DNA from 2 places in the Bacillus stercoris genome. Region 1 is predicted to be linked to the other one. Evidence: riboswitches for the same ligand, from Rfam matches in the RefSeq annotation. Region 1 holds a riboswitch; the other holds the start of a gene.

Region 1 (4,570 bases):
AAACGAATATCGTTTTAGGGCTTTGTCAATAATTGAACCCCGGATTTCTCATCCGGGGTTTCAGACTTATTCAGATACAGGAAGCACAGCTCCGTCGTATTTTTTCTCGATGAAGTCTTTGATCTTTTTAGAGTGAAGAACTTCCATCAGCGCTTTGATTTTTGCAGAATCTTCTTCGCCTTTTCTCACTGCGACGATGTTAGCATATGGGTTGTTTTTCGTTGATTCTACTTCAATTGCATCTTTTTTAGGATTTAATTTATTTTGAATCGCATAGTTTACATTGATGAAGGCCGCGTCTCCTTCTTTGTTTTCATATGCTTTTGCCGTTAATTCAGGCGCTACTTTTTTAAATTCAAGGTTTTTCGGGTTTTTCTTAATGTCTTTCAATGTTGCGTCAACGGTTTCCACTTTAGAATCAAGAGTGATTAATCCAGCGTTTTCAAGCATTGCAAGCATACGGCCTTGTTCAGCAACGTTGTTTGTCAGAATGATTGTCGCACCGTCTGGAAGGTCTTTCAGTGATTTGTATGTTTTAGAGTAAATACCAAATGGCTCTAAGTGAACAGCGCCGGCATTCACAAGTTTGTAATCTGTGTTTTCTTTCATTTCTTGCTCAAGGTAAGGAATGTGCTGGAAGTAGTTCGCGTCCACTTCTTTATCAGCTAAAGCTTTATTGTACATTTTGTAATCACTAAGCACTTTCACTTTCAGCGTATAGCCTTTTTCTTTCAGCAATGGTTCAGCTTCTTTTAAAATTTCCGCATGCGGTGTTTTCGTTGCTGCAACGACAATTTCTTTCTTGCCGGATTCAGCGCCGTTATTCGAACCGCAGGCAGCCATAACTCCTGCAAATACAAGCAGTAATGCACCCAAAAATAGCTTTTTCAATGTAAATCCTCCCTTATCGTTTGTCTATAATATTTGTTATTAAATCACCGATGATTTGAATAATAAATACGATGATTAAAATAAACACAGTAGCAACGAAGGTAACATCAGCGTTATTAGACTGATATCCTTCTACGTACGCAAGGTTTCCAAGGCCTCCTGAACCAATGGCTCCGGCAATTGCCGTTGAGCCGATCAAAGCGATGGCTGTAACCGTAATGCCAGAAATAAGAGCCGGCATTGATTCCGGAATCAGCACTTTGAAAATGATCGTAGACGTTTTCGCGCCCATTGATTTAGCGGCTTCAATCACACCTTTATCCACCTCACGCAGCGCGATTTCAACAAGACGTGCGTAAAACGGTGCCGAGCCGATGACCAGCGCCGGCAATGCGGCGTTTGGCCCTAAGATCGTGCCGACTAAAAACTTCGTAAACCCTAATAGTAAAATAATTAAAATAAGGAACGGAATCGATCTGAATATGTTAACAACGGCAGCAATCACAGAGTTGACCGCTTTATTCTGCCAGAGGCTTCCTTTGCTCGTCAGAAAGAGCAGCAAGCCGAGGATGACCCCGATGACAAAAGCAAACAGTAAAGAAATCAGCGTCATATAAAGTGTTTCATATGTCGCGTTCCATAATTCAGTTAAATCAACGTTCGGGAAGTATTTTTCAAACATTCGTGATCACCTCTGCTTTCACCTGTTTGTCATTAATGAACCGGATCACGTTTTGCACTTCTTCCTCGTCTCCGTCAATGTGGATGAACAGTGAACCGTAAGCTCCATCCTTCGTCTGCGAAATTTTCCCTTGCAGAATATTGACGCTGACATTGAAGTTTCTGATCATCTCTGTAATCAGAGGCTGTTCAGCTGACTCACCGACAAATGTGAGCTGAACCATTTTTCCTGATGCTGTGTCATCAAGAAGGTGCTGAAGCGTCTCTTTCGTTTCTTCTGGCTCTGTCACCTGTTGAACAAATCGTTTTGTCATTTGTTCCTTTGGATTTTTGAAGACGTCGAGAACCTCGCCTTCTTCGACCACCTTACCGTTTTCCATGACGGCGACTCTGTTGCAGATTTTGCGGATGACATGCATTTCGTGCGTAATTAGCACAATCGTCAAACCGAGTCTTTCATTAATATCGGACAATAGATCCAGAATTGAATCTGTCGTTTGCGGATCTAATGCTGATGTCGCTTCGTCACAAAGGAGAACCTTCGGATTGTTTGCAAGCGCTCTGGCAATTCCGACACGCTGCTTCTGACCGCCGCTCAGCTGGGATGGATATGATTTTTCTTTTCCTTCTAAACCTACCAGTTTAATCAGTTCATTGGCGCGCTTGATCCGCTCGCTCTTTTTCACCCCGGCAATTTCTAAAGGAAACATGATATTATCTCTGACAGTCCGCGACCAAAGCAAATTGAAATGCTGGAAAATCATACTGATCTCATGGCGTGCTTTTCTTAAACCGCGTCCATTTACTTCATTAATCTTTGTTCCCGCCACTTCCACGGTTCCTGAGGTTGGTTTCTCAAGGCCGTTCAGCAGACGGATTAAGGAACTCTTACCAGCTCCGCTATATCCTATAATTCCAAAAATCTCACCTTTTTTAATGGAAAGCGAGACATTTTGGACAGCATTGACATCTCCATGTTTCGACTTGTAAACTTTTGAAACATCCTGAAGATTGATCAAAGCAATCACCTGCCTTAACACTATTCTAAGAAATCTTCCGGTTTTTTCTGCAAAAGAAAAGCCTTTCTGCACACTTGAGCAGAAAGGCTTATATAAAATGCCTTTCTCTCATCTTTCAAAGCTGAACGCTTCGTGTGAATTGGCACCATTTCAACAGCGTTGATGGTTGCCGGGCTTCATAGGGCACTTCCCTCCACCTCTCTTGATAAGAGAAATATATAGTCTTTTTCGTCCGGAAATTCTTAATGTAGAATAGCACGGCGAATGATTAAATGTCAATAAAATAAATGATGACAACTTTTACTATTATAATAATTTATTATTTTTCAATTCTTTGAAATCCTCTGAAAAAATCCATTTGTCAGCCAGAGAATGGCTTCTAGCTTTAACAGGGCCCTGAATGACCCCTTTACTTTGAGGCTTCCGCTCTGAATCAAGTGCTGAAGGGAAATATCTCCGTGCAATAAATCAATAATTTCCGTTTGGTTTCCGTAAAAGGTCAGGTTGGACGTTTGGGGCGGAGAAACTTTTTTCATTTCTCCCTGTTCGTTTATTGAGACGGTTAAGGCTTCTGCTTCTCCTTGAAAGGTAATGAGCAATGTTGAGGCATTCAAAAGGGGTTTTAAAAACAGATGCTGATACTCATCTTCTAAAACTTCCGCTTTCTCCATATGTACAACCTCCTATTTGTTGGTCATACATACACATTTCTCTCTCTGTCGCAAGAACCCCTTTATAAAACGAACGACAATTTCGTTGGATATGCTGAGAAATATGTCATAATTGGGATGCGGAAGATGATTTTTGTTTGATCAGCTCATATAAATAAGAAACGGAATGAAACGCATATCCTCTTTCGACCACCTTTCCGCCTTTAAACAGCAGAAAACAAGGGACGCTTTCAATTTGATATGCTTTTGCAAATGTCGGAGAGTAATTGACATTGTTTTGATAGAAGGCGACATCAGGCAGCATTTCTTTCACCACTGTCAGCATTTTGCTTGCAAGCTGGCAGGTGCCGCAAAACGGAGTATATAAATATAGAAGGTACACATCATCTTCAATGTGATCAAGTTCGTGTTCTTGGAGTTCTTTCATGCTATACACCTCGGGACTTTCTTTCAAGAAAAATAGTATGGACATTCAGATTCGCACGCAGCAATACAGAGGCGACATGGTGCCTGGGCGCAGCCGCTACTTCCTTATAGGCTCTGTCGATATGGAGATGGCAGGCTTCATTAAATTCACGCTTCAGCTGTTTTCTCAATTTCTCGCCTGATTCATCAGCATCAACTAATATATAGACGTCTTTATCATAAAGCTCGTCAGCCAATTCCTCAAGCTTCAGCTGGCTGATTGTTCCGTTTGTGCAGATAATGCGCACCGGTTCATTCAGGACGCTTTCGATTTTCTCTTTATCTGATTTCCCCTCGACAATCATAACCTTTTCCAGCTCATCCATCTTCTTCACCTGCCGCGTCAAATTTGAAACGTTCAGATTGTAAAAGAAGGCAGTGAAATTCACCGCCTACATTTAACACCAGCCGTTTTCGTAGTCACAATCTACATATTTTGCGTCGTCACCAGAGACCACATCGGCTGTCTTATAAAACTTCTCATTTTCAAAGGAATAACCGGACTTAAGCTCATATTCATTCATGCTTGTCATTTGGCCGATCATCTCATTATCATGATATAACGAGAGCCGGCCATTTTGAAAGCGGCCTGTCACGTCGTTGGTGACATCGAGCTTTTGTTTGTCGAAAGCCATATTGGACACCTCCCATAACGTTAGCGTGTCCAATTGCTTTTACGGCTATCCTGTTTTAGTCTTCTTGTGTCATCTCTTCGTATTGCTCTGCTGTCATCAGTTTTTCAATTTCAGAAGCGTCAGTCGGCTCAACGACGATCATCCATGCTTTTTCGTACGGAGATTCGTTGACGAATTCCGGACTGTCATCAAGATCTTCGTTTACTTC
Region 2 (4,570 bases), 1.7 Mb from region 1:
AATCGGGCTGTATGCGCCGATACCGATCAATTCCAAATCCGCGAAAGAAATTAAATCAAGTTCAATTTCTTTTTGAATGCTGCTCACATCATATGATTCATCTACTCTGTTTACTAATGTACCTCCGTGTGGTGCTAAGCTCATAACATCCATCTCCTCCTAGTTAACTTATAAAATTACTCAGATTAATGTTCAGATTCCCCCGCCTTGTTCGTGGACTGAGCGTCTCTCTTTACGAATGGCCTTTGTCAGGCTTACGGCACCGCCCGCCGCTAAAAGCACACTTACCATGATAAAGATCGAATAATAATCCGCTTTTAAAAACAAGGATACAAGCAGATAAGAAATCGATAAAGATAAAAACGGCGATACGATCCATACCTTCAGCATCGTTTGAACAACTTGTTTATGGAACACGTTCGGACCGTTTTTTGCCATGCCTATGCCGATAATAGACGATGACGTGACTTGCGCCAAGGGCACCGGCATCCCAAATACAGAACTGATTATTACCAGTCCCGCTCCTGTGCCGGATAAGAGAATGCCTTCTCCTTTTGAAAATCTCGTAATTTTCTTCCCGTTTGTTTCTAATACACGCCGACCTAATAACAGTGCGCCGAGCGCAACAAAAGCTCCTCCGTACAAGGTCCCTTTTACGACATCAAGCACACCGGCAGCCACTAACGGGCCAACGGCATTCGCCACATTATTCATGCCGGCAGAGAATGCTTCGAAAAATCCGGCAACTAACAAAACAATGCCGAGGATTTTTTGCTTTTTAGAAGATTTCACTTCAATCTTAAAATAACGAAACAGCTTAGATACGAAATAGGTGAAGCCAAAAGCGAACAGCGGGACAAAAACCCAAAATGTCACAATGATCAGAAGATTATTCACCAACAATACTTTATAAGCCACTCCCACGCCGACAACCGCGCCGACCGTCACTTCACTTGTCGATAAAGGAATGCCGAGCAGATTTGCCGTAAAGAGCGACAGCGCAGCAGCTCCAATAATGATGCAAACAATCGTCAGTGTAATCGTCTGTTCGGGGATAATGCCAGAGCTGATTGTTTTTACGACCTCGCCTCCGCCAATGACCGCCCCGGCCAAGACACCGACTGCGCATAGGATCAAAGCGTAAGTTTTCTTTTTGATGGCTCCAGAGCCGTAAGCAACTCCCATCGAAGCTGCAGCGCCGCTTGCACCAATATTCATCGCGAAAAACAAGCTAAATAAAATAGCGGCTAGTTCCATTTTGCAGCTCCTTATTCATGCAGTCCGCATTCTGTTTTCGCCATACCATTCCATCTGCCTGAACGCAGATCCTCTGCGGTAAAAGCGGGAGCAGTGCAAGGCGCGCAGCCAATACTTGGGTATCCTTGGTCATGAAGCGGATTGTAGTCCAGTTCATTCCGTGATGTGTATCTCCAAATGTCTTTCCAAGTCCAATGGATGAGCGGGCAAACTTTTACTGACTTGAATTTTTCATCTTTGTTTAAGAAATTCGTATTGGCACGGCTTGGCCCTTGATCACGGCGCAGACCGGAAAGCCAGGCTGGATGTCCTGAAAGCGCCTCTCTTAAAGGAACGACCTTTCTAAGGTAGCAGCACTGATTCGGCTCTCTTTCCCACAGTTTGTCACCATATTCTTCGGCTTGTTCCTCAAGGGTGAGGTCTGGTTTTTTCAGGATGATGTTAAGACCTGGATAACGCTCTTTCACTCGTTCAATTGTTTCATAGGTCTCTTTAAAATGAAGTCCTGTATCAAGAAACACAATCTCTGCGTCTTTTTTCACTTTATAAATTAAGTCAATCAAAACGATTCCCTCAATTCCGAAACTGCAGGCATAAACAAGCTGGTTGCCGTAATGGCCGTATGCCCACTTTAAAACTGACAGCGCTCCTTTATAAGGATCGTCTTCCGGAAATGTAATCGTTGGTTCTTCCCAATTATCATACGTTAACATTTCTTCTTTCCTCCTTTCGGAGACAAACAAACAGTAGCTTCCTGCCGGTTGTCTTTTCCCAATTGTAATGTGATTCTTGGCTGGTGATTTCAAACAGCCTTTTTGCCTCTTAAAATAAAAAACTTTCAATCCGGCGGAAAGAAAGACAGGAACAGCATGTAGCCCTTATCTTTCAAAATGGAATTCATTTTGCTGGAAGTAGCACCTTACAAACTATGCAGGTTGCCGGGCTTCATAGGTCCAGTCCCTCAGCCGCTCTTGATAAGTTTTTCAGATTTGTAGTAAATTTTAGCACAATTCTAACATAAGTCAACCCGACTTTTTTTATAGGATTAATAAAAAAACAGGCCTCATGGCCTGTTTTTAAGTACAGCAAGGCTTTGAAGCCTCTTTACATCGTTGGAATTTATTTTTTATTTTTTAAACCAATCTTTTGACTCGGGATTTCGTTTCCATGTTTTCAGCTTTTTTAGATCATCTGAATGAATATTTCCGTTCTCAAGTGCGACCTCTGTGAGCGTATCGTAATCAGTTAATGAGTAGTATGGCAGTTCTGCCTTTGCGAAGGCTTCTTCTGCTTTGGGAAGTCCGTACGTAAAGATTGAGACGACACCAAGCACCTCACAGCCAGCCGCTTGTAAAGCTACACAAGCTTCAAGCACGCTGCCTCCTGTGGAGATTAAGTCTTCAATAACGACCGTTTTTTGCCCTTTCTGCACAGCTCCCTCAATCTGATTGCCTTTTCCGTGCGCTTTCGGCTTGCTCCTCACATAACACATCGGAAGATTCAAACGGTCAGCCGCCAGAGCAGCATGAGGAATACCCGCAGTTGCTGTTCCTGCTATCATTTCAGCTTCGGGAAAATGCTCTTTGACAAGCTTGCTGATGCCTGAGGCGACATCATTTCTGACCTCTGGGAAAGATAGCGTCAGGCGGTTGTCACAGTAGATTGGTGATAAAATGCCGCTTGCCCATGTGAACGGCTCGTTCGGACGTAAAAATACTGCTTGGATGTCTAATAGATGTTTTGCGATGATTTGTTTCAAGATTTGATTCCCTCCCATTCAAGTCTGACAGCCTTATAGGCTTTTACCGGATCTTCCGCTTTTGTAATCGAGCGTCCTACTACAATCGCTGATGAACCTTTTTCTCTTGCAATTGCAGGTGTCGCCACGCGGACTTGGTCATTCGCAGCATCCTCTGACATTCTGATCCCTGGAGTGACAGTCAGAAATGAAGGCGACACTGCTTGGTAAATGGCGTTTGCTTCATGAACAGAGCAGACCACTCCATCCAGTCCGCTTTCTTCCGCCTGTTTGCTGTAGTGCACAACCGTATCGATCAGAGGCTTTTCGATCAGCAGTTCATCCTTCATGATTTGTTCAGATGTGCTTGTCAGCTGGGTTACCGCAATAAGTGACGGGCGTTTTTTCCCCGCCGGCGTACCTTCTTCTAAGCCTTCAAGAGCTGCTTGCATCATTTTTTTGCCCCCGGCCGCATGAACATTGACGAGGTCTACGCCGAGACTGGCAAGACGCTTCATCGCCTTGTTTACAGTGGTCGGAATGTCATGAAGCTTTAGATCCAAAAACAGCTCGCAGTTTCTTTCTTTTAGCTGTTTCACGATAGATGGTCCTTCTTGGTAAAAAAGCTCCATTCCAACCTTTACAAATAACGGTTCTTGCTGAAAAGGCGTTAAGAACGCAAGTGTTTCTTCAGCTGATGCAAAATCAAGCGCGATGATGGGCAGGTTGTTTTTCATGATTCCAGCTCCTTCCGATGCATTCTTCAATTGATTGATAGCCGTATTGGCGCAAAACAGATGGAAGCTGTTCAATAATCTCTGGACACGCAAAAGGATTCACAAAGTTTGCTGTTCCGACAGCGACCGCGCTTGCTCCAGCGAGAAGAAATTCCAGGGCATCTTCGGCCGACTGCACGCCTCCCATTCCGATAATCGGGATGTTGACCGCCTGGCTGACTTCATACACCATGCGAATGGCAACCGGCTTCACAGCAGGGCCGGAAAGTCCTCCTGTTTTATTCGCTAATATCGGTTTGCCGGTTTTTAAATCGAGTCTCATGCCGATTAGTGTGTTGATCATCGTAAGGCCGTCCGCTCCCGCTTCCTCGATCGCTAATGCAATTTCTGTGATATTAGCCACGTTCGGGGAAAGCTTCACATAAACGGGTACATTTGAAACCTCTTTCACCGCTTTTGTCAAATCGGCAGCCATTTCAGGGTTCGTGCCAAAAGCGATTCCGCCTGTTTTCACATTCGGGCAGGAAATATTCAATTCAAGTGCATGAACATTAGGCGCTTTGCTGATTTGCTCTGCGACTTCAACATAATCCTCGACTTGAGAACCTGCGACATTGGCAATGATCGGCGTATCAAACTGCTCAAGCCACGGCAGTTCATGATGCAACACGCTATCCAGCCCCGGATTTTGGAGACCGATCGCATTAAGCATTCCAGCACCAGTCTCAGCTACCCGCGGCGTCGGATTCCCGAAGCGAGGCTCCTTTGTCGTAGCCTTAATCATGATGGCTCCAAGACAAGACAAATCATAAAAACGTGAAAATTCTTTTCCAAAACC

Evidence for each region. Region 1 has a riboswitch for S-adenosylmethionine ahead of metN (methionine ABC transporter ATP-binding protein MetN). Riboswitches for the same ligand answer to the same signal wherever they lie in the genome.
Region 2: it holds a riboswitch for S-adenosylmethionine, as region 1 does, so the genes downstream of both, QA442_RS14105 (phosphoadenylyl-sulfate reductase) here and metN (methionine ABC transporter ATP-binding protein MetN) in region 1, are expected to answer to the same signal.

The regions. Positions count from the first base shown of each region.
Region 1 is NZ_CP121861.1:1,031,206-1,035,775, reverse strand. It holds gene metQ (methionine ABC transporter substrate-binding lipoprotein MetQ) at 67-891, opposite strand; gene metP (methionine ABC transporter permease MetP) at 905-1,573, opposite strand; gene metN (methionine ABC transporter ATP-binding protein MetN) at 1,566-2,591, opposite strand; SAM riboswitch class I at 2,697-2,803, opposite strand; gene QA442_RS05355 (SCP2 sterol-binding domain-containing protein) at 2,918-3,262, opposite strand; gene QA442_RS05350 (thioredoxin family protein) at 3,369-3,689, opposite strand; gene QA442_RS05345 (toprim domain-containing protein) at 3,691-4,053, opposite strand; gene QA442_RS05340 (YusG family protein) at 4,126-4,362, opposite strand; gene gcvH (glycine cleavage system protein GcvH) at 4,418-4,570, opposite strand, start outside.
Region 2 is NZ_CP121861.1:2,713,531-2,718,100, forward strand. It holds partial or broken gene sat (sulfate adenylyltransferase) at 1-144, opposite strand, end outside; gene cysP (sulfate permease) at 193-1,257, opposite strand; gene QA442_RS14105 (phosphoadenylyl-sulfate reductase) at 1,269-1,970, opposite strand; SAM riboswitch class I at 2,133-2,238, opposite strand; gene pyrE (orotate phosphoribosyltransferase) at 2,384-3,016, opposite strand; gene pyrF (orotidine-5'-phosphate decarboxylase) at 3,013-3,732, opposite strand; gene QA442_RS14120 (dihydroorotate dehydrogenase) at 3,701-4,570, opposite strand, start outside.